3 regions of the Bradyrhizobium sp. 604_D8_N2_3 genome follow, and region 1 is predicted to be linked to each of the others. Evidence: predicted binding sites of a transcription regulator. Region 1 holds the regulator's gene; each other region holds the start of a gene.
What was found. Region 1 encodes PhoB, which activates phosphate uptake and scavenging genes when phosphate is short. Its sites were predicted from a motif close to TGTCATNNANCTGTCAT; they were not measured.
Positions count from the first base shown of each region.

Region 2: a site for PhoB is predicted at 4,899-4,915, ahead of AB7245_RS22605 (DUF2278 family protein). Genes of this name have one in related genera too.
Region 3: a site for PhoB is predicted at 5,111-5,127, ahead of AB7245_RS02040 (DUF2794 domain-containing protein). Genes of this name have one in related genera too.

Region 1 is NZ_JBPWPM010000001.1:9,004,601-9,014,967, forward strand. Features, by position in the region: gene AB7245_RS43315 (SGNH/GDSL hydrolase family protein) at 1-868, opposite strand, end outside; gene AB7245_RS43320 (SGNH/GDSL hydrolase family protein) at 881-1,660, opposite strand; gene AB7245_RS43325 (OpgC domain-containing protein) at 1,660-2,925, opposite strand; gene apaG (Co2+/Mg2+ efflux protein ApaG) at 3,106-3,498, shown strand; gene AB7245_RS43335 (Hsp33 family molecular chaperone) at 3,651-4,658, opposite strand; gene argF (ornithine carbamoyltransferase) at 4,915-5,838, opposite strand; gene AB7245_RS43345 (aspartate aminotransferase family protein) at 5,838-7,046, opposite strand; gene AB7245_RS43350 (GcrA family cell cycle regulator) at 7,503-8,015, shown strand; gene phoB (phosphate regulon transcriptional regulator PhoB) at 8,250-8,957, opposite strand; gene phoU (phosphate signaling complex protein PhoU) at 8,973-9,689, opposite strand; gene pstB (phosphate ABC transporter ATP-binding protein PstB) at 9,701-10,367, opposite strand, start outside.
Region 2 is NZ_JBPWPM010000001.1:4,757,536-4,767,902, reverse strand. Features, by position in the region: gene AB7245_RS22640 (DASS family sodium-coupled anion symporter) at 1-243, opposite strand, end outside; gene AB7245_RS22635 (enoyl-CoA hydratase/isomerase family protein) at 359-1,165, opposite strand; gene nthA (nitrile hydratase subunit alpha) at 1,286-1,909, shown strand; gene nthB (nitrile hydratase subunit beta) at 1,906-2,565, shown strand; gene AB7245_RS22620 (nitrile hydratase accessory protein) at 2,565-2,942, shown strand; gene queC (7-cyano-7-deazaguanine synthase QueC) at 3,092-3,805, opposite strand; gene mazG (nucleoside triphosphate pyrophosphohydrolase) at 3,932-4,786, shown strand; gene AB7245_RS22605 (DUF2278 family protein) at 4,976-5,998, shown strand; gene hflX (GTPase HflX) at 6,077-7,456, opposite strand; gene hfq (RNA chaperone Hfq) at 7,468-7,716, opposite strand; gene ntrX (nitrogen assimilation response regulator NtrX) at 7,965-9,335, opposite strand; gene AB7245_RS22585 (sensor histidine kinase) at 9,353-10,367, opposite strand, start outside.
Region 3 is NZ_JBPWPM010000001.1:425,351-435,717, reverse strand. Features, by position in the region: gene AB7245_RS02060 (ABC transporter ATP-binding protein) at 1-66, shown strand, start outside; gene AB7245_RS02055 (ABC transporter permease) at 63-2,633, shown strand; gene AB7245_RS02050 (Bax inhibitor-1/YccA family protein) at 2,904-3,695, shown strand; gene AB7245_RS02045 (GNAT family N-acetyltransferase) at 3,999-4,526, shown strand; gene AB7245_RS02040 (DUF2794 domain-containing protein) at 4,675-5,046, opposite strand; gene AB7245_RS02035 (DUF1223 domain-containing protein) at 5,659-6,435, opposite strand; gene acnA (aconitate hydratase AcnA) at 6,653-9,373, opposite strand; gene ccmA (heme ABC exporter ATP-binding protein CcmA) at 9,617-10,219, shown strand.

The sequences.
Region 1 (10,367 bases):
TATGCAGGCCGTCGGCGATCACGAAACTCTCGACCGGGATCGATTGATTCTCGTGCCAGTCGCGCATCACCTCGAAGCGGGGGAAGATGCCGACGTGACGGAGCTCGGCGACCTTGCCGAGCAGGTGCACCATCTTGCCGGCGCTCTCCTTGCGCTGGTTGACGGCCGGCGAATATTGCGGATCGACCAGCACGATGTCGGCGCCGCCAGCGGCCTGGATGCGGGAGATGCCGTCCTCGACCATCTTGGCGGTGTCACCGGGATCGAGATTGCGCAGCACCGCATTGGTGCCGACCTGCCAGATCACGAGATCCGGATGCACGTCGATCACCTCCTTCTGGAGGCGCTTCATCATCTCGGGCGCGTCCTCGCCGCCGACGCCGGCGTTGATGACGGTGATGTCGGCGGTCGGATATTGCCGGCGGAGCTGCGCGGCGAGACGGTTCGGATAGTTGAAATCGGGCGAGCTCGCGCCATAGCCTGCCGTCGACGACGAGCCGAACGCGACGATCACGACGGGTTTGCCGGCGACGAGCTTGCCCGCGACATGCGGCAGCGAGCCCATCGCCTTCGAGCCACCCTTCGGCGTGAGGCAGGGCACGCGGCTGAAAATGTCCCCGGCGGATTTCGCGACCTGCTTCACCTTGTCGATGGCGCGGGCGGTCACGCCGCGCTGCTCGTGGGACGTCGCGGCGACGGTGGTCTGGGAAGGCGAAGCGGAAGCCGGACTAGCGGCCTGCTGCGGCGCGGGCGTTGCCTGCGTGGCCTGCGCCTGCACTGGTGCCAGCGACACCGGCGTCAGGAGCAGCAGAGCCGCCGCGGGCGCAGCCAGCCATGCAGTCAACCAAAAAGGGCGGAGAGAACTCATTAACGCTAGACCTCAATTTTGCTGCTGGGCCGGCCCCAGATGGGCTGCGTCGATCACAAACTGTGCCAACGCCCGGCCAAGGCAGTCATGGACCTGTTTCGCCAGCTCTGGCCCGCGGGACGGGCTGAACAGGTCGAACTGACCCTGATCATTCCACTGCCGCATGATCGCGAAACGGTCGAACAGCGGGATGTCATGCTCCTGCGCCACCACCCGCATATTGTCGAGATAGGGCGGCACCGAGATCATGGTTTCGGTACGCGGGCTGTACTGCAAGTTCATCAACACGACGTCAGCCCCTGCTTTTTGCAGCGCGGAAACCCCTTCGGTTACCGCCCCGCGAAAATCATCGGGATCAATCGCTCGGATAGCATCCACAGTCCCGGTCTGCCAGATGACCAAAGTAGGCCTTTTTGCTTCCATCAGCTTAACGAAGGTGGCGGCCGCCTCCTCGGCCGTCTTCTTGCTCTGTATTTCTACGGAGACGTGCACGGTCTCCGACGGCAGCAGCCTGTCCTGCAGGATGGCCTGCATGCGCGCCGGATAGGAGCTGTCCTCCGAGGCCGGAATCGTGGTCGAACGGCTGCCGATGACGAGGATTTCGAGCGGTTTGCCGGCCTTGATGGCATCGGCGACCCTCGGAAGCTGGCTTTCAGTGGTGAGCAGATAGGATGGCAATTCGCAGGCCGGGGGCGCGGCCGGAGCAGCCGGCACGGCATCGCCCGCGCGCGCCAGGGGCGCGGCGAGGTTACCGCACAGCAGGACCAGGCTCAGGAGAACCTTCGCCTTCATCAGCCCCCTCCCGCCAGATCGGCGTTGCCGACGGCGTTTTTGGTTTTCGCACCGCTCTTGTCAGCCACGCGCTTGTACCACGAAATCACCCATGCAACGCCCCACATGATCAGGATTCCGGAGAGACTAATCAGCGCATGCATGGCTGCGCCGCCGGAGACTTCGGCCAGGATGAAATGGCCGGCGAAGGCGAGGAAGACGCCGAGACAAAAGATCTCGAGGGAATGCTGGCCGCAGAGGATCAGCGGCCGCAGCCAGGGCGATTTCAGGCCCGGCCATTCCCGGGGCAGGAAGCGAACGGTGAGCGCGGCGAACGCCAGGAAATGCGTGAAGCGCAGCACGTCGAGATCGGCCTTGTCGATCGGATACATCCACTGCTCGAGCCGCCTCGGCATGAAGTGGGAGAGCTGCGGCACATACCAGGTCAGCGTCACGTAGAACGCCGCGACGAGATAGGCGATCGATATCCACATCGTGACGCGGGACGCCAGGATGCGCGACATGCGTCGCGCACCTCCGAGCGCACACCATGCACCGAATACGAAAAGCAATTGCCAGGCGAAGGGATTGAACGCCCAGAAGCCGTTCGGATAGGCCGACAGATAGAGGTCGTATTCCCAGGTCACCGCGTAGAGCACGACCGAGAGGCCGAGCGTCACGTCGGGCCGCCATTTCATCAGCCACAAGATCAAGGGCAGCGCCAGCATCAGCACGATATAGAGCGGCAGCACGTCCATGTTGACCGGACGAAAGCGCAGCAGCAGCGCCTGCACGATCGTGACATCGGGCTGCTTGAGGAAATCCATGATGCCCATCTCTTCGGTGTAGAGCGGGTTCTCGAACCTGGTCGCAACGTAGGAGATTTCGGCGAGGAAGATCGTGAACAGAAAGACGTGGGCGACATAGATCTGCCAGACGCGCCGCAGGATGCGCGCGGTGGCGACGACGAAGCCGCTTTCGAGCATGGCACGACCGTAGACGAACGCCGCGGTGTAGCCGGAGATGAAGATGAAGATCTCGGTGGCGTCGCTGAAGCCGTAATTGCGGATCGTGAACCAGGTCAAAAGGCTCGGCGGCAGATGGTCGACGAAGATCAGCCACAGCGCGAGCCCGCGGAACAGGTCGAGCCGGAGCTCGCGCTCGCCGATGGCGGGCAGCGTGATGGCCGGCGCGGCGGAGCGCGGCTTCGCCTCCGCAGGTCTGGCCTCCGCAGGCTTGCCGGTTCCCGCGATCGTCGATCCCGTCACTTGGTCGGCAATGGTCATCGGGGGTTCGAAACCCTTCCGCAAATCGCGACGTGTCATGGAGTGTACAGGTCCGGCCGTCGTCTCGCAAAGCGGCCGGATCACATTGGGTCTACTTCCTCGGCAATTCTGGCGGCACGATGTCACCAAAACCGCCTGCGGGCGTTGGTTCCCGGCCGGGTTTTCGTTATGATGGCCGCCATGTATCGCGCCGTGACCCGCCAGATCGAAGTGACCGTCGAGCCGAACTTTGTTCCGGAGCAGTCGTCGGCTGACCGCTCCCGCTATTTCTGGTCCTACACCATCGTCATCACCAATTCCGGCGACGAAACCGTGCAGCTGAAGACGCGGCACTGGATCATCACCGACGCCACCGGCCGCCAGCAGGAGGTCAGGGGCGAGGGCGTCGTCGGCGAGCAGCCGACCCTGGCTCCCGGCGAGCGCTTCGAATACACCTCCGGCGTGCCGCTCGCGACCGCCTCGGGCTTCATGACCGGCCGCTACCAGATGGTCAGTGAAAGCGGCGAACGCTTCGAGATCGACGTGCCGACGTTCTCGCTGGACAGCCCGGACAACAAGCGGGTGTTGAATTAGCCCGGTGCCGTAGGCGCCGTAGGGTGGGCAAAGGCGCAAAGCGCCGTGCCCACCATTCCAAACGTGGCGCATAAGATAGTGGGCACGCTGCGCTTTGCCCACCCTACGACTGGATTGCTTCGCTGCGCGCGCAACGACGGAGGATGCGACGCCTACGCGTCTTCCACGCCGGCCTCGTGCGGCGTGAACTGGTACACCGACGAGCAGAACTCGCAGGTCACGACGACCTTGTCGTCCTTGACCATGGCGGCGCGGTCGTCGGGCGAGAAGCTCTTCAACATCGCACCAACCGCGTCGCGCGAGCAGGAGCATTGCGCCTTCAGCACCAGCGGATTGAACACGCGCACGCCACGCTCGTGGAACAGGCGGAACAGCAGCCGCTCGCCGGAGAGTTCGGGGTCGATCAGCTCGACGTCCTCGACGGTCTCGACCAGCGAACGCGCCTCGACCCAGGCGTCGTCTTCGGCGACAGCATGCACCTCCGCGCCTTCGGGCGCATCGCCGGGATGCAAATCGGCCTGCCGCGCGCGCTCGGGCGCCTTCGGCAGGAACTGCATCAGCATGCCGCCGGCGCGCCAGCGATGCTTGCCGCCGTCGTTCGAGCGCCACTCCTCGCCGACCGCGAGACGCACGCGCGTCGGGATCTGCTCGGAGCGCAGGAAATATTCGTGGGCGGCATCTTCCAGGCTGCCGCCGTCGAGCGCGACCAGACCCTGGTAGCGGCTCATGTCGGGACCCTGGTCGATGGTCATGGCGAGATGACCGTTACCGAGAAGCGTGCCGGAATCTTTTGTCTCGCCGAGGCGCTCGGCATCGTAGCGCGCATAGGCGCGCAGGCGATCCGGCGCCATGTAGTCGACGACCAGGAACGACACCGGACCGTCGGTCTGGGCCTGGAGGATGAAGCGGCCCTCGAACTTCAGCGCCGAGCCGAGCAGCGTCGTCAGCACGATGGCCTCGCCGAGCAGCTTGCCCACGGCAGCGGGATAATCGTGCTTGGTCAGGATCTCGTCGAGCGCGGGACCGAGCCGCACGAGGCGGCCGCGCACGTCGAGTGCGTCGACCTCGTAAGGCAGCACGGCGTCATCGATGGGAACCGCTGATGGTGCGCGAACCGGGCCTTCAGGCCCGGTATTCATGTCAGGGGATTGGGAAACCATGGCGCTTTATCTGGGGTCGATGGAGGAAAATGGAAGAGGGCTCAAGGGTGGTGTGTTCCGGATGCACTTATGATCGCTCAGGATCCTGCAAATTCGATGTCGTCCCGGCGCGCGCAAAGCGCTGATACGGGACCCATAGCCACAGGATTACGCGATAGCCCGCGTAGCCCGGATGGAGCGTAGCCCAATCCGGGACCACTCCAACTGCGGACACAAACCCGGATTTCGCTGCGCTCCATCCGGGCTACAAGTGAGATTACTTCACCGCGTCAAAGCACCAGGCCAGAATGCCCTTCTGCGCATGCAGGCGGTTTTCGGCCTCGTCGAACACGACCGATTGCGGGCCGTCGATCACTTCGTCGGTGACCTCCTCGCCGCGATGGGCGGGCAGGCAATGCATGAACAGCGCATCGGGCTTGGCCAGCGACATCAGCTTCGAATTGACCTGATAGGGCTTGAGCACGTTGTGACGGTGCTCACCTTCCTTGTCGCCCATCGACACCCAGGTGTCGGTGACGACGCAGTCGGCCCCCTTCACGGCGGCCTCGGGATCGGTGCCGAGCACGATCGGCGCGCCGGTGGCCTTGATGAAGTCCCGCATTACCTTTTTCGGCGCAAGCTCCGGCGGCGTCGCGACATTGAGCTTGAACTTGAAGCGCTCGGCGGCATGCGCCCAGGACGCCAGCACGTTGTTGTCGTCGCCGGTCCAGGCCACCGTCCTGCCCTCGATCGGGCCGCGATGCTCTTCGTAGGTCATGAGGTCGGCCATCACCTGGCAAGGGTGCGAGCGCCGTGTCAGGCCGTTGATGACGGGCACCGTCGCATATTCCGCCAGCTCCAGCAGGGCCTCGTGATTGAGGATGCGGATCATGATGGCGTCGACATAGCGCGACAGCACGCGCGCCGTGTCGGCGATGGTCTCGCCGCGGCCGAGCTGCATCTCGGCGCCGGTCAGCATGATGGGCTCGCCGCCGAGCTGGCGCATGGCGACGTCGAACGAGACGCGGGTGCGCGTGGAGGGACGCTCGAAGATCATCGCCAGCGTCTTGCCTTCCAGCGGCTTCACCGGCTGGTGCGCTTTCTGCTTCGCCTTCATGGCGGAGGAGGCCGCGAGCATGCTCTTGAGCTCCGACAACGGGAGCTCGTTGATATCCAGAAAGTGCTTCGGGGACTTGCTCATCAGCTCGCCGCCCGCTTGGTCTGACTGGACGAGATCGCGGCGCAGGCGCGCTCGAGCCGCCCGACGCTGTCCTCGATTTCGGCTTCGGTGACGATCAAGGGCGGCAGGAAGCGCACGACATTGTCGCCGGCGCCGACCGTGAGCAATTTTTCGTTGCGCAATGCCGCGCCGAGATCGCCTGATGGCACCACGGCCTTGATGCCGATCAGAAGGCCTTCGCCGCGCACTTCGCTGACGATGTCAGGATAACGATCGATCACGGAGGCGAGCTTCTGCTTGAGCAGCAGCGACATCTTCTGCACGTGATCGAAGAAGCCGGGCTTGAGCATGACGTCGAGGACGGCGTTGGCAGCCGAGATCGCGAGCGGATTGCCGCCGAAGGTCGAGCCGTGCGAGCCGGGCCCCATGCCGGCAGCCGCGTCCGCGGTCGCCAGCACCGCGCCGATCGGGAAGCCGCCACCGAGCGCTTTGGCCAGCGACATCACGTCAGGCGTGACGCCGGTGCGGCGATGCGCGAACAGATCGCCGGTGCGGCCCATGCCGGTCTGCACCTCGTCGAACGCGAGCAGCAGGCCCTTCTCATCGCAGAGCTGGCGCAACGCCCTCAGGAAGGCGGGCGTTGCCGAACGCACGCCACCCTCGCCCTGGATCGGCTCGATCAGGATGCCGGCGGTCTGCGGACCGATCGCCTTCTTGACGGCGTCGATATCGCCATGCGGGACCTGGTCGAAGCCGTCCATCGGCGGGCCAAACCCTTCGAGATATTTTGCCGAACCGGTCGCGGCGAGCGTTGCCAGCGTGCGGCCGTGGAAGGCGCCTTCGAAGGTGATGATGCGGTAACGTTCCGGATGACCCTTGGAGAAGTGATGATGGCGGACGAGCTTGATCACACCTTCCAGCGCTTCGGCGCCGGAATTGCAGAAGAACACGAAGTCCGCGAAGCTTTCGTTGCACAGACGCGCGGCGAGCTTCTCGCCGTCCGGGCTCTGGAACAGGTTCGACATGTGCCAGAGTTTGGTGGCCTGCTCTTGCAACGCTTTGACCAACGCAGGGTGAGCATGGCCGAGCGCATTCACCGCCACGCCCGAGGTGAAATCGAGATAGCGATCGCCATTGGTCGCAATCAGCCAGCAGCCTTCACCGCGCTCGAAACCGAGGTCGGACCTGGCGAAAACGGGGAGCAAATGCGGCGCTGCGCTGTTAGTCATGACGATCACTTGAATGTTGCGGACGGCGTGAGCGTGCATTGCGCAACGCACCATTGACCGGCCCGGAAAACGAAACGTGCCGCCTTTTAAGGGCGGCACGCGAGACTATCTTATGCCTGGTGAAACCGGTGTCAATGCCGCCCGGAAAGCCTCGCGAAACGCAGAATCCGTAGTCTTGCGGTGGCGATTTTGCGTATTTCCGCCACGGAACATGTGGAAGCGAGTCGGCGGACTCTTGCGCGTGAGTCACGCCATATTGTAGCGTTTGGCTTGTCAGATACGACATCTCGTGCAGCAGTTCTGATCCTCTAAGTCCTCATGTACCGGCGTAAGCGTTCGGGCGCATCTGGTGCGCCCGGCGAGCCTTAAGGGATTCTGGCGGCACGGGTTTTTCGAAGCTTAGGCATTCGCCGTGCGGCCGCCAGGATGGCAGGCGCCGGCGAAGGAAAGGGTGCAATGACCGTTTTGACCTGGTCGGATGATCGCGTCGAGCAGCTGAAAAAGCTCTGGGAGGCCGGGCTTTCGGCCAGCCAGATCGCCGCTGAACTCGGCAATGTGACCCGCAATGCCGTAATCGGCAAAGTGCACCGGCTCGGCCTGTCGGGCCGCGCCAAGAGCCCTTCATCGGCAGCGCCGCGGCCGCGCAAGGCACGCCCCGCCCAGCACATGATGCGGGTGACCCGCCCGATCGCGCGCGGCAACACCGCGCTGGCGCAAGCCTTCGAAGTCGAGGTCGAGGCCGAACCGGTCACCTACGACAACGTCGTGCCGATGAGCCAGCGGCTGTCGCTGCTGGAGCTGAACGAGGCCACCTGCCACTGGCCGGTCGGCGATCCCTCGAGCCCGGATTTCTTCTTCTGCGGCGGCAAGGCGCTCTCCGGCCTGCCCTACTGCGCCCAGCACTCGCGCGTGGCGTATCAGCCCGCGGCCGATCGCCGGCGCGCGCCGGCGAAGCCGGGTCCGCGCTGAGGTATCGGATTAGCTGACTACGAAGACGGCGCCGTCACGCGATGACGGCTCAACTCACTCGGTGTCGTCCCTGCGAACGCAGGGACCCATAATCCCGGCGCGTAGTTATTGCGCGGGATGATCACTCCGAGTCTTCGCCAAACCACTCCCTGTGGTTATGGGTCCCTGCGTTCGCAGGGACGACATCGAGGATGCGGTGGCAGCCCGCTAAATCACGTCTGCCACAGCAACCCCTTACGCTTGCTCCGCCTTCGCAAAGCGATCGTCCAGTGCGTAGCCCGCGCCGCGGACGGTGCGGATCGGGTCCTGCTCGCGGCCGAGATTGAGCAGCTTGCGCAGGCGCCCGATATGGACGTCGACGGTGCGCTCGTCGATGTAGATGTCACGGCCCCAGACGCTGTCGAGCAGCTGCTCGCGCGAGAACACGCGGCCGGGATGCTCCAGGAAGAACTCCAGCAGGCGATATTCGGTCGGGCCGAGATCGATCGGCCGGCCCGAGCGCGCCACGCGACGCTTGTCGCGGTCGAGCTCGATGTCGCCATAGGCGAGCACGGTGGCGAGCCGCTCGGGGCTGGCGCGCCTGAGCAGGCCCTTCACGCGTGCCAGCAGCTCCGGGACCGAGAACGGCTTGACGATGTAGTCGTCGGCGCCGGTCGCAAGGCCCCGCACCCGCTCGCTCTCCTCGCCGCGCGCGGTGAGCATGATGATCGGGAGCTGCTTGGTCTCGGGCCGGGTGCGCAGCCGCCGGCACAGCTCGATGCCGGAGAGGCCCGGCAGCATCCAGTCGAGCACGATCAAATCGGGGATGTGCTCCTTGAGGCGGGTGTCGGCATCGTCGCCGCGCATCACCGTCTCGACGTCATAGCCGTCGCCTTCGAGGTTGTAGCGGAGAAGCTCGGTGAGAGCTTCCTCGTCCTCAACCACCATAATGCGTGCGCCCATGGTGTTCGTCGCTCCTTAAGTGTTCGGGACCGTCGTGGCGAAGGTCGTCATGTCGCCCTTCGGCCGCTTGTCGGTGATCGCCTGGCCCTCGATCATGTAGAACACGGTCTCGGCGATGTTGGTGGCGTGGTCACCGATGCGCTCGATGTTCTTGGCGCAGAACATCAGATGGATGCAGAACGAGATGTTGCGCGGATCCTCCATCATGTAGGTGAGGAGCTCGCGGAACAGCGAGGTGCAGATGGCGTCGACTTCCTCGTCGCCCTTCCACACCGCCATTGCCGCCGGCAGATCGTGCGCGGCATAGGCGTCCAGCACCGACTTGACCTGTTGCTGCACGAGGTCGGTCATGTGCTCCAGACCGCGGAACAGCTTGAGCGGATGGAAATCCGTCTCCAGCGCCGCGACGCGCTTGCCCATGTTCTTGGCGAGGTCGCCGATCCGCTCGAGATCGGTCGCGACGCGCATGGCGCCGACGATCTCGCGCAGATCCACCGCCATCGGCTGGCGGCGCGCGATGGTGAGAACGGCGCGCTCCTCGATCTTCTTCTGGAGCGCGTCGAGCTCGGCGTCGATGGTCACGACGCGCTGGCCGAGCGCGACGTCGCGGCGGATCAGCGCGTCGACGGAATCGACGATCATGCGCTCGGCGATGCCGCCCATCTCGGCGACCAGGCGCGTGAGTTCCTGGAGGTCGGTGTCGAAGGCCTTTGCGGTATGTTCAGAACCCATGTTCCGTCTCCTCAGCCGAACCGGCCGGTGATGTAATCCTGCGTGCGCCGGTCGGTCGGCGACGTGAAGATCTTGCTGGTGTCGTCGAACTCGATCAGCTCGCCGAGATACATGAAGGCGGTCTTGTCGGAGACGCGCGCCGCCTGCTGCATGTTGTGGGTGACGATCGCGATCGTGTAGTTCTCGGACAGCTCCTGGATCAGCTCCTCGACCTTGGCGGTCGAGATCGGGTCGAGCGCCGAGCAGGGCTCGTCGAACAAGATCACCTCGGGCCGCACCGCGACCGTGCGGGCGATGCAGAGGCGCTGCTGCTGGCCGCCGGAGAGCGACAGGCCGGAGGCGTTGAGCTTGTCCTTGACCTCGTTCCACAGCGCGCCGCCGCGCAGCGCCTTCTCGACGCGGTCGTCCATCTCGGACTTCGAGATCTTCTCATAGAGACGGATGCCGAAGGCGATGTTTTCGTAGATCGTCATCGGGAACGGCGTCGGCTTCTGGAACACCATGCCGACGCGGGCGCGCAGCAAATTGAGGTCCAGCTTGGGGTCGAGGACGTTGGTCTGGTCGAGCATGAGCTGACCGGTGACGCGCTGGCCCGGATAGAGGTCGTACATCCGATTGAAGATGCGCAGCAGGGTCGACTTGCCGCAGCCAGACGGGCCGATGAACGCCGTGACGCGG
Region 2 (10,367 bases), 4.2 Mb from region 1:
ATCGGGATCGATATAGCCGGCGACGCCCGCGACCGTCAGCCCGATGAACCCGACCGCGCCGACCGGCATCGATTCCAGGATGAGTCCGGTGATGACGGCCGCGAACACGGCAAAATAGTGCCACTGATTGGCGTTGAGACCCGTCGGCACCGGCCACAGATAGATGGCCAGCCACACCACGAGCGGCGCGATCAGCTTCCAGCTAAACCCTTTTGCCTGAGGCGTCTGCGAGCTAGCGGCCATGGGCCCTCCCCCCTCGATTGTCGTCGCATTGTACCGCCCGTTGGCCGAGCCGTTTTTGTCCTAGCGCGGCGTATACGGACTGTCCGCGGTGCGATCAATGGCCTGACTTCACGTTCTACCGCCCCTTGAAGCGCGGCCTGCGGCGGGTCAGGAACGCCTCTACGCCCTCCTTGTGATCTTCGGTGAGACTCGCCAGCGCGAATTGGTCGACGTCCATATGGCTGGCGAGATCGTCCAGCGCATGTGCCAGCCGGTTGACGGTCAGCTTGGTCATGGCGACCGAGAGCGGCGGCTGCGCGGCGACCTTCCGGGCAAGCTCCATGGCGGCATCGAACGCATGGCCGGGATCGGCCACCTGCTCCACCAAACCCCACTCGTAGGCCTCATCGGCCGAGATGCGCTGGTCGGCCAGGATCACCGCCTGCTTGGTGCGGGCCGGCCCGATCAGATGCAGCATGCGCGGGATGCTCTGCCAGCTCATGTTCATGCCGAGCCCGATCTCGGGCACGCGCAGATGCGCGTCGTGCCCGATCACGCGGAAGTCGAGCGCCACGGCCAGCGCGACGCCACCGCCGACGCAAAAACCCTCGATGGCGGCGATCGTGATCTGCTCCATCTCATGCCAGGCATGGGTCAGACGCGGCCCGAGCTTGAGATGCCGCCGCAGCGTGCCGAGATCCATGTCCTTGCGCGAGCGGCCCTCGGCATCTTTCAAGTCGAAGCCGGCGCTGAAGGCGCTGGTGCTGCCCGTCAGAACCACGACGGACGTTGCGGCATCATCCTCGAAGCTGCGCGCGGCCGCGGTGAGCTGGCGCAGCGCCTCCGGCGAGAGCGCGTTGATGCCGTCGCCGCGGTCGAACCGTACCACCGCAATCCGCCCCTCCGGTCCGAGCCCCTTCTCGATCGTCACGAAGTCCGTCACCGATGTCTCCTTATCCGCTTTGCTGCGAGGCTAGCCTACATCCGGCCTCACGAATATGGGACCCGGTTGCGCCCCAGCGCATACTCGACAGGCAGGGACCATTGCGCCTATCTTTGCACCATGAGCCACGATCACGACCATCATCACGACCATTCCGAGCTGTCGGAGACCGAGCTGCGCGTGCGCGCGCTCGAGACGATCTTGACAGAAAAAGGTTATGTCGAGCCGGCCGCGCTCGACGCCATCATCCAGGCCTATGAGACCAGGATCGGGCCGCACAATGGCGCGCGCGTCGTCGCCAAGGCCTGGACCGATCCTGCGTTCAAGAAGGCGCTGCTGGAGGATGGCTCGAAGGCCATCGGCACGCTTGGCCACGTCAGCCGCGTCGGCGACCATCTCGTCGTGGTCGAGAATACGCCAGAGCGCCACAACATGGTCGTGTGCACGCTGTGCTCCTGCTACCCCTGGGAAATGCTGGGGCTGCCGCCGGTCTGGTACAAGGCCGCGCCCTACCGCTCGCGCGCGGTGAAGGATCCGCGCGGCGTGCTTGCCGATTTCGACGTCACGCTGCCCAAGGACATGGAAATCCGTGTCTGGGATTCCACCGCCGAGACCCGCTTCCTGGTGCTGCCGATGCGTCCCGCGGGCACCGAAGGCTGGAGCGAGGAGCAGCTTGCCGAGCTCGTCACGCGCGATTCCATGATCGGCACCGGCTTTCCCAAGACGCCTGGAGCGCCCTCGTGAACGGCGTCCACGACATGGGCGGCATGGACGGGTTCGGCAAGGTCGAGGCCGAGCCGAACGAGCCGATGTTTCACGAGGAGTGGGAATCGCGTGTTCTCGCCATGGTGCGCGCGATGGGCGCGGCAGGCGCGTTCAACATCGACACCTCGCGCTTCTATCGCGAGACGCTGCCGCCGCACGTCTATCTCTCGAGCTCCTACTACAAGAAATGGTTTCTCGGGCTCGAGGAGATGCTGATCGAGAAGGGCTACCTCACCCGGGACGAGGTCGCCGCCGGTCACGCGATGCAGCCTGCAAAGGCGCTCAAGCACGGCAAGTTCGACCTCGCCAATGTCGAGCGCGTCATGGTGCGCGGCAAGTTCGCCCGCCCTGCTCCGGCGCCGGCAAAATTCAACATCGGCGACCGCGTCCGCGCCAGGAACATTCATCCGACCACGCATACGCGGCTGCCGCGCTATGTGCGCGGCCATGTCGGTGTCGTCGAGCTGAACCACGGCTGCCACGTATTTCCGGATTCGGCGGCGATGGAGCTCGGCGAAAATCCGCAATGGCTTTACACGGTGGTGTTCGAGGGCCGCGATCTCTGGGGCGCGGACGGTGATCCGACCTTGAAGGTGTCGATCGATGCCTTCGAACCCTATCTGGACCCGGCGTGATGAGCAGCACGGCTGCGGCCGCCGCGACGGCGGCCATTCCGAGCATCCCGCGCGATGACGACGGCCCGGTGTTCCGCGCCCCCTGGGAAGCGCATGCGTTTGCGATGGCGCTGACGCTGCACGAGCGCGGCGTGTTCACCTGGCCGGAATGGGCCGCAGCCCTGGCCTCCGAGATCAAGCGTGCGCAAGCCGCCGGCGACCCTGATACGGGCGAGACCTATTACCTGCACTGGCTCGCCACGCTGGAAGGTTTGGTTGCAAGCAAGGGCGTCGCATCGGCGGAGACGCTGCACCGTTACCGCGACGCCTGGGACCACGCCGCGGATCGGACGCCGCACGGCAAGCCGATCGAGCTGCGGGAAGAAGATTTTCGGTAGTTCGGTAAGAGGCACGCTCGTGCCAAGCCCTCCGCTGTCATTCCCCGCGAAAGCGGGGAATCCAGTAGGCCGCGGCCTCTCGACTCAAGCACAGTCTCTGGGATACTGGATCACCCGCTTTCGCGGGTGATGACACCGAATATGTGGCCTCAGCGCCCCGCCGCAAACTCCCGCCATCCCTTCGCCCGCAAACTGCACGCCGGGCACTCGCCGCATCCGAAACCCCACTCATGCTGCGCGCCGCGTTCGCCGAGATAGCAGGTGTGCGAGTGCTCGCGGATGAGATCGACCAGCCCTGCGCCGCCGAGGTCATGGGCGAGCTTCCACGTCGCCGCCTTGTCGATCCACATCAGCGGCGTATGCAGCTCGAATGGCCTGGCCATGCCGAGCGAGAGCGCGGTCTGCATGGCGCGGATGGTGTCGTCGCGGCAATCGGGATAGCCGGAATAGTCGGTCTCGCACATGCCGCCGACGATGTCTGTGATGCCGCGCCGGTAGGCCAGCGCCGCGGCAAAGGTCAGAAAGATGAGATTGCGGCCCGGCACGAACGTGTTCGGCAGGCCGTCGGCGCCCATCGCGATGGCCACGTCGCGCGTCAGCGCCGTTTCGGACACGGCGGCCAGCGTCGGGATCGACAGCGTGTGGCTCTCGCCGAGCCTTGCGGCCCAGTCTGCGCGCAGGCCCTTGATGCCGTCGAACAGCCGGGCGCGGCAGGCGAGCTCGATGGCATGGCGCTGGCCATACTCGAATCCCAGTGTCTCCACGCGTGCAAAGCGGCTGAGCGCCCAGGCGAGGCAGGTGGTGGAATCCTGGCCGCCGGAAAACAGCACCAGCGCGGTTTGTGATGAAAATGCGTCACTCATGGCCCGCGCTTTAGCACCTCGCCAATCTGCCGCCAATCGGTGGAAATCGGCCTGTTCCGCCGCGCCGCGCTGGGAACGGCGGGCCGCTTTTGGCATAAGGTTTTGGACCCAGGAGACTGCCCCGCAATGACCCCTTCCCGTGACATTTCCCGCCTGATCGAGATCATGGCAGCGCTGCGCACGCCGGTGACCGGCTGCCCCTGGGACCTCGAGCAGGATTTTGCGACCATCGCGCCCTACACGATCGAGGAAGCCTATGAGGTGGTCGAGGCCATCAGCCGCGGCGATCTCGATGACCTGCGCGAAGAGCTCGGCGACCTCCTGCTCCAGGTCGTGTTCCACGCCCAGATGGCATCAGAACAGAATGCCTTTGCCTTCGGCGACGTCGTGGAGGCCATCACCCGCAAGATGATCCGGCGCCATCCCCATGTCTTCGCCGACAAGGACGGCAACCTCGCCGCCTCCCACGTCAAGGAGGTCTGGGACCGCATCAAGGCCGAGGAGAAAGCCGAACGTGCGGCGCGCCGGCCGCCGGAGGAAACGCCGACGCACAAGTCGTTACTCTCGGGCGTCAAGGCCGGCCAGCCCGCGTTGACGCGCGCGATGGAGCTCCAACGCAAGGCCTCGACCGTCGGCTTCGACTGGAACGACCCGCGCGCGGTGCTGGCGAAAATCCGCGAGGAAGCCGACGAGATCGAGGCCGCGCTCGACCGCAACGACAGCGAGGGGCTGGCGGAAGAGACCGGCGATCTGATGTTCGCACTGGTCAACCTCGCCCGCCACGTCGACGCCGATCCGGAAGCCGCGCTACGCGCGACGAATGCAAAGTTCGAGCGGCGCTTCGCCTTCATCGAGCGCGCGCTCGAGGCGCAGGGCCGGACGCTCGAGCAGGCGTCGCTGGCGGAGATGGACGCGCTGTGGAATGCGGCTAAGAGTGAGGCGAAACCGGTATCAGAGACTCGCTCGCAGGCCCGTCGCTAGCTTGTGGCCTGCTCCATCGGCGTGCCCGCAAGGATCGAAGCGGTCACGAAGGAGATATAGGTCAGCATCTTTTCCCGAATGCAGCGCGGTCATGGCGGATCGTAGTCAAGCCATGAAACCGTCACGACAAGCAGTCTAAAGTTGAGCAACGGAGCCTGCGCAGCCGAAATCCCACCTCAGGTGAGTGCGATGCCATTAAAGCACTATTCGGTCCTCAAGGGACGCCCGATCGCGATGCGTTTCGGCACCGGCCAGTCGCCGCACTATCAAGTCCATGTCGTGGCGGACAACGCGGATTTCCGCATCGCCGTCAATGTGCAGTCAGGCGACGGAAGCGAAGTCGAGTTCCTGGTGCGATCGCACTTTGTCCATCCGATCACCGATCAACTCGCGGCGTTGCCCGAGGGCCTGCACCCGCAGCCGCCGAAGCCGGCCAGCACCGCGCTGGACTTCATTCGCGGCAATCTGATGCAGCCCCAGGAGATGATCCCGCTGCCGCTGTCCGTGCCCGGACCGGACAATGACCTCAACGAGAAGCTCGACCAGTTCGTCCAGCGCGCGCTCTCAAACGAAAGCGCGATGATCTACGCATTTGGTGAGACATGGGGGCCGGAGACCAAGGCGGACAATTATTTCGGCTTCCGGCCGGGCCGCGGCATCCACGACATCCATATGAATCAGGGAAACCCAATCGGACGGTTCTCGGGCGACAACGGGCCATGGCAAGACGGCGGGCTGGTGTTCGAATTCCCGGATCAGAAGCTATGGACGGCGGTCTTCCTCAAATTCCAGACGCAGGCCTGGCACACCGACGACAAGACCGGTGACCCCATCGATCTCGGCGCGCCGACACAGCCGCCAGATCCGACCGCTCCTCCGACCGGGCAAATGCCTGACGGACTCGTGCGCATCATCGCAGCACTCGTCAATGCCTTGAAGACGCCCGAGCGGGAAGTCGTCACGCTGCTCAATACGGCCGATCGCGACATCGATCTCACCGGCTGGATGCTGGCCGACAAGCAGAAGAACAAGATGGTCCTGTCAGGGAAGATCGCGGCCGGCGGCACGCTCGCCGTCGTCGTGCAGAAGCCGATGGAGTTGTCGAACCAGGGCGGCATCATTTCACTGCTGGACGAGCGCGGGATCAAGATCCACGGCGTCGCCTATACCAAGGCGCAAGCGAAGAATCCGGGCCTGACCATTCCATTCTAGCGTTACGCGCCTCAACCCAGAAACGCGGATATGGTCGATATCGCACGCAGGCCGGTCGGGCGCACCGCGCCCTTCGGATCACGCCACGCGCGGCACGGCATCGAACCGGTTCACCACGATATCCCGCTTGGTCTCGTCGACCCGCACCGTCATGTCGAAGCGGCCGTCGTGCAGCTCTTTCGCCAGCACCTCCGCATTTCGATGCAGCCAGCTGATGCCGGCGCCGTCGGCGGCGTCGATGGAGAGATCAAGCGTGGTGCGCTTTGCGGCGAGACGTTCCTCGATGGCCGCAAGCAGTGCATCGATCCCCTCGCCTGACACGGCCGACACCAGCATCGCCGGGTGATCTTCCGGCCGGCGCGCGGCGATGTTCAAAAGCTCTTCGCGCTTGTCAGGCTCGTAACGGTCGATCTTGTTCCAGACCTCGATGATGCGGCCACTGTCGTCGGGATTGATGCCGAGCTGGCGCAGCACCGCGTCGACGTCGCTCTGCTGGGCCTCGGCATCCTCGTGCGAGATGTCGCGCACATGCAGGATGACGTCGGCTTCCAGCACCTCTTCCAGCGTGGCGCGGAAGGCGGCGACGAGCTGGGTCGGCAGGTTGGAGATGAAGCCGACGGTGTCGGACAGCATCGCCTTGCCGCCATGCGGCAAGGTGAGCGCGCGCAGGGTCGGATCGAGTGTTGCGAACAGCATGTCGGCGGCCTGAACGTCGGCGCGCGTCAGGCGGTTGAACAGCGTCGACTTGCCGGCATTGGTGTAGCCGACCAGCGCGACGACTCGATACGGCACGCGCTGGCGCCCGGCGCGATGCAGCCGCCGCGTCGCCTGCACCTTCTTCAGTTCGCCCTCGAGTTTCGAGATGCGCTCCTGGATCAGGCGGCGGTCGGCCTCGATCTGCGTCTCGCCGGGACCGCCCATGAATCCGAAACCACCGCGCTGGCGCTCCAGATGGGTCCATGAGCGAACGAGGCGCGAGCGCTGGTAGTTGAGATGCGCAAGCTCGACCTGGAGCGAGCCTTCCTTGGTCTTGGCGCGGCGGCCGAAGATTTCCAGGATGAGCCCGGTGCGGTCGAGCACCTTGGCGTGCAATTCCTTCTCGAGATTGCGCTGCTGGATCGGCGCCAGCGCGCAATCCATCACCACGAGCTCGACATCGAGGCTCTTGGCCAGCGCGGCGATCTCCTCGACCTTGCCCTTGCCGATATAGGTCGCGGGGCGGATCTGGCTGATCGGCGCGATGATGGCGTCGGCAATGACGAGGTCGATCGCCCGCGCGAGGCCGGCGGCCTCATCGAGCCGGGCCTCCGCGTCACGCTGAACATGGCTTTCCGATTGCGTGTCGGCACCGCCCGCGCGCACACGCAAGTAGGGGCCGATGACAAGCACCCGCCCCGTCTGCTTCGCCCCTGCCGACCGCGGACGGTCGGCCTCCCCGTCGAAATTCCGGGGTTCCAATCAGATCACTCTCAAGCCGGCTGATCCTCGCCGCCTTCGAACAACTGGATCGGAGCGCCCGGCATGATGGTCGAGATCGCATGCTTGTAGACAAGCTGCGAGTGACCGTCGCGCCGAAGCAGCAAACAGAAATTGTCGAACCAGGTCACGATGCCCTGGAGCTTCACTCCGTTGACCAGAAAGATCGTCAGTGGCGTCTTGGTTTTGCGAACGTGATTGAGGAAGGTGTCCTGTAGGTTTTGTGCGCGGTCTGCCGCCATTGTTTTTTTCTCGCTTTGAGTTTCTTTTTATTGCGCCGGTTGCGGCCCTCTTTGTGACATTCGGGGCCTCTTCCGGTTGCTATTCCTCATGAGATCCCCCTCGGAGGAACAGCGGTTCGATTAGAGGACAGGACGGGTTATTAGGCAAGCCGCTTCACGCGGCAGGCAACGCCCAATTGCCCCGAAAAACTACGGAAATCGATGATTTTCCTCGCTAATCCCTGAGCTGCGGCCGCGACGTCGCGGTGTCAGCCGACACCGAGCGCCTTCAGCTTCCGGTGCAACGCCGAACGTTCCATGCCAACAAACTCAGCCGTACGAGAAATATTTCCTGAAAAACGGCTGATCTGTGCAATCAAATAGTCGCGCTCGAACACTTCGCGCGCTTCGCGCAGCGGCAGCCCCATGATGTGCTCGCCATTGTTGCTGGTCGGCATCGCCGGCACCATCGAGCCGACGTCCTGCGGCAGCATGTCGGCGGTGATGATCACCTCCGGTCCGCCCGCGGCCAGAATCATGACTCTCTCAACGTTGTTGCGGAGCTGGCGCACGTTGCCCGGCCACACATGCGATTGCAGCACCGCCATCGCGTCCTGCCCGATCTGCCGCTTGGGCAGGCCGCTGCCGGCCGAGATCTGCTCCATGAAATAGTCGATCAATTCCGGAATGTCCTCGCGCCGCTCCGAGAGCGCGGGCACGCGGATCGGCACCACCGAGAGCCGATGATAGAGGTCTTCGCGGAAATGGCCGGCCGCGATCTCCTCTTCGAGATTTCGCGCGGTGGAGGAGATGATGCGGACGTCGACCTGCACCTTGCCGGTGCCGCCGACGCGCTGGAACGACTGCTCGACCAGCACGCGCAAAATCTTGTTCTGGGTCTCGCGCGGCATGTCCGCGATCTCGTCGATGAACAGCGTGCCGCCATGGGCTTCCTCGAGCGCACCGGGCTTGCGCGCCTGCTCGCCGTTAGATTGCTCGACACCGAACATCTCGTGCTCCATGCGCTCGGGCGTGATCGCGGCGGCATTGATCACGACGAACGGACCATCGGCGCGGCCCGAGGCCGTATGCAGCGTGCGCGCGGTCAGCTCCTTGCCGGCGCCGGCCGGGCCGACGATCAGGATGCGGCTGTTGGCCTTGGCCGCGCGGTCGATTGTCTGGCGCAGCTGGTTCATGCTCGGCGAGCGGCCGACGAGCGAGCTTGCGCTCGGCGCAAGCTGCTTCAGCTCCTTGACCTCGCGCTTGAGCCGCGAGTTCTCGAGCGCTCTGTTCGCGACCAGGATCAGCCGGTCGGCCTTGAACGGCTTCTCGATGAAGTCGTAGGCGCCGCGCTTGATCGCGGCGACCGCGGTCTCGATGTTGCCGTGGCCGGAGATCATCACGACCGGCAGATCGGCATTGTCCTTCTTGACCTGCTCCAGCAGCTGCAAGCCGTCGAGCTTGGAGCCCTGGAGCCAGATGTCCAGAAACACCAGATGCGGCCTGCGATTGGCGATCTCGGCGAGCGCCGTATCGCTGTCGCGAGCGGTCCTTGTCACGAAGCCCTCGTCTTCGAGAATGCCCGCGACGAGATCGCGAATATCGGCCTCATCATCGACAATCAGAATTTCACTTGCCATGGTTCGTGCCTGTCTTGTCAGATGCCTGTTGAGGCTTCGATCTTCGTTGAATCATTGGTCTTTTCAGCCGCCTCTTTGGTTTCGGCGGCCGGCTGTTTTGTTTCGGGCGGCTTGGCGATGTCCGTGACCGCGTTTGCGGCCGACGCTGCCTGCACGGTCCCCTCGCTCTTCGCGGGGGCACCGGAGATTGCAAAACGCATCCGCATCCACGCGCCGCGCTGGCCCTCGCGGAAATCGGAAGCGTCCTTCAGCTCGATACGCCCGCCATGGTCTTCGAGCACGCGGCCGACGATCGCCAGGCCAAGGCCGGTGCCCTTGGCCCGCGTCGTCACATAAGGCTCGAGGAGGCGCGAGCGCGCGACCTTGGGCAGGCCGATGCCGTTGTCGATGACATCGATCAGCACGTCCTCGCCCTCGCGCGAGACCACGACGTCGATGCGGCCCTTGCCGTAATCCTTGCCGAGCTCCTCCGGCGGCACCTGCTCGACCGCCTCGGTGGCGTTCTTGACGATGTTGGTGACCGCCTGCGAGATCAGCCGCCGGTCGAACTGCGCGCGCAGCGGATCTTCCTTGAATTCGGCCTCGATATCGATCTCGGGATGGGCGACCTTCATCAGGAACACCGCCTGCCGCACGGTGTCGGCGACGTCCTCGCCCTCCATCACCGGCTTCGGCATCCGTGCGAAACGCGAGAACTCGTCGACCATGCGGCGGATATCGTCGACCTGGCGCACGATGGTATCGGTGCACTGCTCGAAGATCTGCTTGTCCTTGGTCTCGGTGATGTCCTTGCCGAACTTGCGGCGGATGCGCTCGGCCGAGAGCTGGATCGGCGTCAGCGGATTCTTGATCTCATGCGCGATGCGGCGCGCGACGTCGCCCCAGGCCGAGGTGCGCTGCGCCGAGACCAGCTCGGTGATGTCGTCGAGCGTGATGATGTAGCTGTCGTGCGGCTGGCTGGTCTTCTCGGCGCTGACGCGGACCGACAGGTTGCGCTCGGTGCCGTCGCGCGTGATCGTGATCTGGCCCTGT
Region 3 (10,367 bases), 8.6 Mb from region 1:
CAGCGCTGCGATCGCGTGATCCGCCTGCGCTCCGGCCGCATCGACACCCAGTCTGCACCGGCATGAGCATCGCGGCCGAACCGTTCGCGAAGCCCAACGGCGTCGCGCTGTCGCTGCGCTACGCGCTGCGTGAATTGCGCGGAGGCCTGCGCGGCTTCTATGTCTTCATCGCCTGCATCGCGCTCGGCGTGATGGCCATCGCCGGCGTCGGCTCGGTCTCGGCGAGCCTGAGCGACGGTCTCGCGCGCGAGGGCCGTACGTTGCTCGGCGGCGACGTCTCCTTCGTGCTGTTCCAGCGCGAGGCGAAGCCCGAGGAGGTCTCCTTCCTGCGCTCGCGCGGCACCGTCTCCACCGCCGCGACCTTGCGCGGCATGGCGCGCGCCGCCGACGGCCAGCTCGCGCTGGTCGAGATGAAGGCGGTCGACGACACCTATCCGATGCTGGGTCAGCTGACGCTGGCGCCGCCGCTGCCGATGTCCGACCTGCTCGCGGAGCGCGACGGCGCGTTCGGTGCCGCCGCCGATCCGACGCTGCTGGCGCGGCTGTCGCTGAAGACCGGCGACCGCGTCACCATCGGAAGCGCAACGTTCCAGATCCGCAGCACCGTCGAAGCCGAGCCCGACAAGCTCGCCGGCGGCATCGGTTTCGGGCCGCGCTTCCTGATCAGCGAGGCGGGTCTGCGCGCCACCGGCCTGATCCAGCCCGGCAGCCTGGTGCGCTGGGTGTACCGGGTGAAGCTGCCTGATACCGGCAACAGCGAGCGCGCCACCGACGCCTTCATCGCGGACGCGCGCAACGCCGCGCCGCAGGCCGGCTGGGAGATCCGCAGCCGCTCCAATGCCTCGCCGCAGCTCGAGCGCAACATCAACCGCTTCACGCAATTCTTGACGCTGGTCGGCCTCGCCGCGCTCCTGGTCGGCGGCGTCGGCGTCGCCAATGCCGTCAAGAGCCATATCGACCGCCGGCTCGAGGTCATCGCGGCCTTCAAGGCGGTCGGCGCCACCGGCCGCGACGTGTTCGGCATCTATCTGGCGCAGGTCCTCCTGCTGGCGGGAATTGGCTCGGTGATCGGCCTTGCGCTCGGCGCCGCCATGCCGTTCGCCATCGTCGGCCTGTTCGGAAAACTGCTGCCGCTGCCGGTGGTGCCGGCCGTGCATGCCGACGAGCTCGCGCTGTCCTTCGTCTATGGCCTGCTCACGGCGCTCGCCTTCGGCCTGTGGCCGCTCGGGCGCGTGCACGACGTGCCAGTCGCCGCGCTGTTCCGCGACACCATCAGCTCCGAATGGCACCGGCCGCGCTGGAGCTATGTCGTGTTCATGGCCGTCGTGATCGCGCTGCTGATCGCGGTCGTGATTGGATTGTCCTTCGACAAGCGCATCGCCGCGGTGTTCGTGGCCTCCTCCGTCGTCGTATTCGCCCTGCTCCGCGGCATCGCCGCCCTGCTGATGACGATCGCGCGCCGGCTGCCGCGCACGCGCCTGCCGATGCTGCGGCTGGCGATCGCCAACATCCACCGGCCCGGCGCGCTGACGCCCTCCGTCGTGCTGTCGCTCGGGCTCGGGCTCGCCGTGCTCGTCACCATCACCCAGATCGACGGCAATCTGCGCCGGCAGTTCCTTGCGGCCCTCCCCGAGCACGCGCCGTCGTTCTTCTTCATCGACATCCCGAGCACGCAGGCCGAGCAGTTCGACGGCTATCTGCGCCGGATCGCGCCGGGCGCAAAGGTCGAGGACGTGCCGATGCTGCGCGGCCGCATCGTCGCCGCGCGCGGCGTGCGTGCCGAGGACCTCAAGCCCACCACCGATTCCGAATGGGTGCTGCAAAGCGACCGCGGCCTGACCTATACCGCCGAATTGCCGAAGGGTTCCAAGGTGGTCGAGGGCGAATGGTGGAGCGCCGACTATTCCGGCCCGCTGCTGGTCTCGATGGAGAAGAAGATCGCCGACGGGCTCGGTCTCAAGCTCGGCGACGAGATCGTGGTCAACGTGCTCGGCCGCGACATCCCGGCCAAAATCGGCAATCTGCGCACCATCGACTGGCAGGGCATGGGCATCAATTTCGTGCTGGTGTTCTCGCCCAATGCCTTCAAGGGCGCGCCCCACACCCATATCGCGACGCTGACTGAGGCCGGCGGCACTGCGGCCGGCGACGGCAAGATCATCAGGCAAGTCGCCGACACCTATCCGATGGTGACGAGCGTGCGCGTGCGCGAGGTGATGGAGACGGTCGGCTCGGTCGTGACCAATCTGGCGCTGGCGATCCGCGGCGCCAGCGCGGTGACCCTGATCTCGGCGATCCTGGTGCTGGGCGGCGCGCTCGCCGCCGGCCACCGCCACCGGGTCTACGATGCGGTGATCCTCAAGACCCTCGGCGCGACCCGGCTGCGGCTGCTCGGCGCCTACGCCCTCGAATACCTGCTGATCGGACTTGCCACCGCGGTGTTCGGCGTGATCGCCGGCAGCGTCGCGGCCTGGATGATCGTGACGCGGCTGATGACGCTGAGTTTCGTCTGGCAGGCCGGCAGCGCGGCCGGCGTGGTCGCGGCGGCCCTGGTCGTCACGGTCGGACTTGGGCTCGCTGGGACGCTGCTGGCATTGAACAAAAAGCCCGCCACGGTGTTGCGGAATTTGTGACAAATGGTAGCGGGCGACCCCGCGATGTCGGAATCGCACGATTCCAGCGATTAACCACGTCTGCTCGCCAGGATTGCGGGCGAGGGCGACATTCAGCCGCGCGTGGACGGTTGCAGCGAATGTGTTAGTTTCCCACATATCCAATGGGTTCGGACCCCCGATTATGAGCCAGAATTTAGTCGGCACAGATCGGTATCCGAGATAGAATTTGACGAACCGGCGGCATGGCGACCCTCATGCCGGACCGGGCTAACCAACGGGAATTCGACCATGTCGGACCTAGACCGTAACTACGCTTCTCCTTTCGGCAGGGCCGCCGGGCGTGTTGACGCCGCGACGGTCGATGCCGGCCTGCGCGCCTATATGCTGCGCATCTACAATTACATGAGCATCGGCCTCGCCATCACCGGCCTGGCCGCGCTCGGCGTCTATATGGCCGCCGTGACCGACGTTCCGACCCCGGAGGCCGTCCGCGTCGGCAAGCTGTTCCTGACGCCGTTCGGCTACGCGATGTTCGTCAGCCCCCTGAAGTGGCTGTTCATGCTCGCGCCACTCGCGATGGTGTTCGTGATCTCGGCGGGCATCAACCGTCTCGCCCCCTCGACCGCGCAGATCCTGTTCTGGGTGTTCGCGGCGCTGATGGGCATCTCGCTGTCCTCGATCTTCCTGGTGTTCACGCACACCTCGATCGTGCGGGTGTTCTTCATCACCGCGGCCACGTTTGGCGCACTGAGCCTCTACGGCTACACCACCAAGCGTGATCTGACCGGGATGGGCTCGTTCCTGTTCATGGGCCTGATCGGCATCATCATCGCGAGCCTGGTCAACCTGTTCCTGGCGAGCACGATGCTGCAGTTCATCGTCTCGGTGGTGGGCGTGCTGGTGTTCGCGGGCCTCACCGCCTGGGATACCCAGCGGCTGAAGAACGACTACATCTACGGCTACGCCTCGGCCGGCGGTGACATCGCAGAGCGTGCGGCCATCACCGGCGCACTGTCGCTGTACCTGAACTTCATCAACCTGTTCACGCTGCTCCTGCAGCTCCTTGGCCAGCGCGACTAAGCGCTTCGACGAGAGAACGGATACGAACCCCGGCCGAGAGGCCGGGGTTTTTGTTTGGGCCGGGATGCGCGACGCCCCCCCGCTTGTCATCGCCCGCCTTGTGCGCAATTGCGCACTGGGGCGGGCGATCCAGTACGCCGCAGCGGCTCGGTTCTAGCCGCGCTGTCTCGGAGTACTGGATGCCCCCCTGCGCGGGGCATGACAGCGGAGAAGATTGGAGGGCTGCTGCGCTGGCAATGACGGAGCATGGGGAAGCGGCGTTGCCCCTTCCAGTGACCGCGGGAAGGCTCTAATCTCGCCGCCATGTCCGCACCTGAGATCAGGCCCGCCATTGAGGCCGACCTTCCCGCCATCACCGCCATCTACAAGCAGGCCGTCCGCGAGGGCACCGCGACATTCGAGCTGGCGCCGCCGGATCTGGCCGAGATGACGCGCCGCTACCGCGCGCTGATCGACGGCGGCTATCCCTATTTCGTCGCCATCCTCGATCGTAGCGTCGCCGGCTATGCCTATGCCGGCGCCTACCGACCGCGGCCGGCCTACCGCTTCACGGTCGAGAACTCGATCTATCTCGATCCCGCGTTCCACCGCCGCGGCATCGGCTCATTGCTGCTGGACCGGCTGATCGCTGAATGCGAGGCGCGCGGCTTCCGCCAGATGATCGCGGTGATCGGCGATTCCGCCAATGCCGGCTCGATCGGCGTGCACACGCGCGGCGGTTTCAAGATGATCGGCACGCATCCCAATGTTGGCCTGAAATTCGGCCGCTGGCTCGACACGGTGATGATGCAGCGGGATCTGGGCGAGGGCGCGAGTACGGTGCCGAAATAACCTCGGTCTCGTAGGGTGGGCAAAGCGACTTGTCCGCCGTAGCTCGGAGAGCGAAGGCGGAAGCGTGCCCAGCATGCCCGGTGATTGAGGAAAGATGGTGGGCACGGCGCGGTGCGCCTTTGCCCACACTACGGCACCGTCCGTAAGGCTAAACCACCGCCAATTTTCGATCGATCACCAGCAGCACGCGCTCGAGCTCGTGGCCGCGGCGCAGGATCAGGCCGGTCGCCGAGATCACGCTGTACATGCCCTGCTTGCGCGCCAGCCGCGGGTCCTTCTCGATGCGATAGATCGGCACCTCCGAGGCGCGGCGGAAGACCGAGAACACCGCGCGGTCCTTCAGGAAGTCGATGGCATAGTCGCGCCACTCGCCGTCGGCGACCATGCGGCCGTACAGGTTGAGGATGCGGTTCAGTTCCAGCCGGTTGAATGTCACCCGGTTGGGTTGGGCATTCGCAGCGGTGGGGCGCGCCACGGCGCGCTGCTCGCTCGGATCGGCATCCTCCGGCGTCAGACTCATCGAGCGCCTCCTCATCTCGCGGCATGATCGCATCCGCGAAGGACCGTCCCCGGAACCGCGGATCATGACAATTGCATGATCGCGCCAACTGTTCCCCGCCGCAAGGGGCTCTTCACTCAACTGATTGAATCGGGTGCGAATCGGAGCACACGCAGGAGTGGAATTCTGTCGCGGCAAACCGTCACGGGATCGTTAGAAGGAATCTTGATATCGCCGCTTTTCCGCCAAGCGCCTGCCGCCCTGCATTGCGAAAAGACCTGTGTGCGTTGACCCGGTCCTTTCGGTTCCGGATTCCTCAGCCCCCAGCCCCCCGGGGCCGTCAGGATCGGGTCTGTACGCGCGACAAGGAGGGCCAACGCAAGTTGGTCCTTTTTGGTTTGTGCCGAGATGTTTCCGGCACGACCAACTTCTCTCTGATTAACGCGAAGACAACTCTCACCCCTCATCGTGGGGAGCCGCGAAGCGGTGACTCGCAGGATGAAGGCCGCGCTGCATCAGCCGCGCCTGCATGGTTCTCGCGGCGATGCGTAGCATCGTCCGCCTCGCGCGCGAGGGCGCGCTCCTCACCATGAGGCGTGAGAGCGAGTGCGACGTTGGCGAGAGAGATCGGATCTAGTGCAGCGACGTGTACGCCGCGCCAAGCATCGCACCCGGCTTCTCACGGCTGCCGTCCTGGACATAGACCACAGCGCCGTCGACGCCGTCGCGCGTGAGATTTTCCAACGGCACCGTCCAGCTTTCCGGACGCCCGTTCCAGTCGCCGACCTTGAGCAGGTTGCGCACGACGTTGTGATAGGTGATCTGCTGTCCGCGATTTTCGCCGCGGCTGATTGCGATCGGCACCGATTTCGTGATCGAGCAGATCCAGACCTCACCGTGCGAGACCGCCGACTCCTTGCTCGCCGCCACCGACACGTTGATCTGCTTGCCTGCAAGCGACATCGTCACCGGCACGCTCATTACGCCTGTGCCGTTGTCGGTCTTGCCGATCGCGCTCTCGATGCCGGCGCGATCGCTGCCGATGACATGCGTCGAACCGTTGACCACGACTTGCGGCGTATAGACCTCGCGGTCGCCGCGCATGCGCGAATAGGCGCGCTGCCGCGCCGAGAAGCGCGAATCCGCAAGCGTGTCCTTCCAGCCGAGATAATCCCAATAGTCGATCGGCATGCTCAGCGCGATGATCGACGGGTCGTTGGAGAGATCGCCGATGACCTGGTCGGCGGGCGGGCAGGAGGAGCAGCCCTGCGATGTGAAGAGCTCGACTACGGCGCGAGGATCAGCCTCGGCGGGACGGATGACGGCGACGATGGCGCAGATACCAAGTGCTCCCGACCAGAGTGCACCGGACCAGCGCGAAACCAGATTAGAAGCCATCATTGCAGTCATGTTGAACGTCACACCTCGCACGCGTGGGGGAAGATCCTATCGCCTGATGGTCACCGTAGTCTTACGGGCATCGTACACTCAACCGTCCGGGGCGAGGTTTTCCGCCGGGCGGGACCATCGGACGCGTGTTCTAACGCACGAAGGCGGCCTTGTGATAGGCCGCCCTCGTTTAACCTTCTACTCACGTCGCGGTGAGCCACCGTTCACAAATTCGCGCTTAGGCCGCGAGCTTGCGCAGCACGTAGTGCAGAATGCCGCCGTTCCGGTAGTAATCGAGCTCATCCAGCGTATCGATGCGGCAAAGCAGCGAAACCCGCTGCAACGAACCGTCGCCGGAGACGATCTCCGCGGTCAGCTTCTGACGCGGCTTCAGGTCGCCGACCAGGCCGCGCAGCGTGACCTTCTCGTCGCCCTTCAGGCCGAGCGACGACCAGGAGGTGCCTTCCTCGAAGGTCAGCGGCAGCACGCCCATGCCGACCAGGTTGGAGCGGTGGATACGCTCGAAGCTCTGGCAGATCACGGCGCGGACGCCGAGCAGGCGCGTGCCCTTCGCAGCCCAGTCGCGCGAGGAACCGTTGCCGTATTCGGCACCGGCGAACACCACCAGCGGCACCTGCTCCTGCTGGTACTTCATCGCGGCGTCGTAGATCGACATCTGCTCGCCGTCGGGCCAGTGCTTGGTGAGACCGCCTTCCGGGATATTTCCGTCAGCGCCCTTCAGCATGAAGTTCTTGATGCGGATGTTGGCGAAGGTGCCGCGCATCATCACTTCATGGTTGCCGCGACGCGTGCCGTACTGGTTGAAGTCGGCCGGACGCACCTGGTGTTCGCTGAGATATTTGCCGGCGGGCGAGGTGAGCTTGATCGAACCGGCCGGCGAGATGTGGTCGGTGGTGATCTTGTCGCCGAACATGGCGAGGATGCGCGCCTCGATGATGTCGGTGACCGGCTCCGGCTCCTTCTTCATGCCGTCGAAATAGGGCGGGTTCTGCACATAGGTCGAGCTCATGTTCCAGCGGTAGGTCTCGCTCTCGACCGTCTTGATCTTGCGCCAGTTGGTGTCGCCCTTGAACACGTCGGCATACTTCTTCTTGAAGATCGACGCGGTCACGAACTTCTTCATGAAGGCGTTGATCTCCTTCGTCGTCGGCCAGATGTCCTTGAGGTACACCGGCTTGCCGTCCTTGCCTTCACCGAGCGGCTCGACGGCGAGGTTCTTGGTGACGCTGCCCGCAAGCGCGTGGGCGACGACCAGCGGCGGCGAAGCGAGATAGTTCGCCTGCACGTCCGGCGAGACGCGGCCTTCGAAGTTGCGGTTGCCGGAGAGCACGGCGGCCGCGACGATGCCGTTGTCGTTGATCGACTTCGAGATCTCCTCGGGCAGCGGACCGGAATTGCCGATGCAGGTGGTGCAGCCGAAGCCGACCAGGTTGAAGCCGACCTTGTCGAGATCGGCCTGCAGACCGGAATCGGCGAGATAGGCCGCGACCACCTGGCTGCCCGGGGCGAGCGACGTCTTCACCCACGGTTTTGCCTTGAGGCCCTTGGCGGCAGCGTTGCGCGCAAGCAGGCCGGCGCCGATCAAGACGCTCGGATTCGAGGTGTTGGTGCAGGAGGTGATGGCGGCGATCACGACGTCGCCATGACCGATCTCGAAGTTCTTGCCGTCGACGGCAAAGCGCTTCCCGGGCTCGTCGGTCTTCTTGTACTCGGTGCCGAGCGCGAGCGAAAAGCCTTCGGCGACCGACGGCAGCGCGATGCGGCCTTCGGGACGCTTCGGACCGGCCATCGAGGGAACGACGTCGCCGAGGTCGAGGGTCAGCGTTTCCGTGAACACCGGATCGGCCGACTTGGCGGTGCGGAACAGGCCCTGCGCCTTGGCATAGGCCTGCACCAGCGCGACGCGCGCCGGAGCGCGGCCGGAGGTCTTGAGGTAATCGAGCGCAGCAGCGTCGACCGGGAAGAAGCCGCAGGTCGCGCCATATTCCGGCGCCATGTTGGCGATGGTCGCCTTGTCGGCGACGGACAGGTGATCAAGGCCGGGACCGAAGAACTCGACGAACTTGCCGACCACGCCGAGCTTGCGCAGCATCTGCGTCACGGTCAGCACGAGGTCGGTGGCGGTGACGCCTTCCTTCATCGCGCCCTTCAGCTTGAAGCCGACGACGGTGGGCAGCAGCATCGACAGCGGCTGGCCGAGCATGCAGGCTTCCGCCTCGATGCCGCCGACGCCCCAGCCGAGCACGGCGAGACCGTTGACCATGGTGGTGTGGGAGTCGGTGCCGACCAGCGAGTCGGGATAGGCGACCTCGAAGGTGCCGGTCTTCTTGCCGACCGTCATCTTCTCCTTCTTGGTCCAGACCGTCTGGGAGAGATATTCGAGATTGACCTGATGGCAGATGCCGGTGCCGGGCGGCACGACCGAGAAGTTCGAGAACGCCTTCTGGCCCCACTTCAGGAACTCGTAGCGCTCCTGGTTCTGCTTGTATTCCTCGGTGACGTTCTTGCCGAAGGCCTTGTTGTCGCCGAAGAAATTCACGATCACGGAGTGGTCGATGACGAGGTCGACCGGCACCAGCGGGTTGATCTTCTCGGCATCGCCGCCGAGCTTCTGCATCGCGTTGCGCATCGCGGCGAGATCGACCACGGCCGGCACGCCGGTGAAATCCTGCATCAGCACGCGGGCCGGGCGGAATGCGATCTCATGCTCCAGCGACTTCTTGCGCAGCCACTTCGACACCGCCACGATGTCTTCCTTCTTGACCGTGCGGCCGTCCTCGTTGCGCAGGAGGTTCTCGAGCAGAACCTTCATCGAATAGGGGAGTTTCGAAATTCCCTTCAGACCATTCTTCTCGGCCGTGGGCAGGCTGTAATAGACATAGGTCTTGGCGCCGACCTTGAGGGTCTTTTTGCATTTGAAGCTGTCGAGCGAGGTCATGTAGGAAATCCCAATTGTTAGTTATACCCGGCAAGGGGTATTTTAACACCGTCAGCGAGTCCGGCTGGGTCGCTTGCAGGGGCAGGTTAAGTTGCTGCATCAAGTAGTTCCGGGCTTATAGAAGCTTTCTAACCGCGCCGCCACAGCCACAAACGTGCCGCAGCAATCCGCGAGCCAAAAATTCCCATGCGCTACCCCAAGATTTCCTGAGGCCAGGCTTTGAGCGGATTGAACCAAGGCAAGATGCAGCTGTCCGGACGCGGGGTCGTCTGCGTGCGCGGCGGCCGCGAGGTGTTCTCCGGGCTCGATTTCGAGGCGGTCTCGGGCGAGGCCGTGGCGGTCGTGGGCCGCAACGGCTCGGGCAAGACCTCGCTGCTGCGGCTGATCGCGGGTCTGCTGATTCCGGCCGGCGGGACAATCGCGCTCGCCGGCGGCGATGCCGAGCTGACGCTGCCGGAGCAGTGCCACTATCTCGGCCATCGCGACGCCCTGAAGCCAGCACTGAGCGTGGCGGAAAACCTGTCATTCTGGGCTGATTTTCTGGGCGGCGAGCGCAGTGATGCGGCCAAGAGCCTCGCCATCGTCGGGCTCGATCACGCCACTCATTTGCCGGCCGCCTTCCTGTCCGCCGGCCAGCGCCGCCGTCTGTCGCTGGCCCGGCTGCTGACGGTGCGCCGCCCGGTCTGGCTGCTGGACGAGCCGACTACGGCGCTGGACGTGGCCGGCCAGGAGATGTTCGAGGGCCTGATGCGGGAGCATCTGGCCCGGGGCGGCATGATCATCGCTGCGACCCATGCGCCGCTCGGCATCGATTCGCGGGAGCTGAGGATTGGGGGTTCAGCATGATTCCGATGGACCCTCAGTTTTCCAAGCGGCCGGGCCCGGCTCTCTCCGTTCCCTCCCCCCTTACGGGGGAGGGTCGGGGAGAGGGGTGCGGCACGGTAGGGCGATTCGGTTCTAGCGCTGGGGAGGCGAGCGCTCTGTCGCTCGCCGT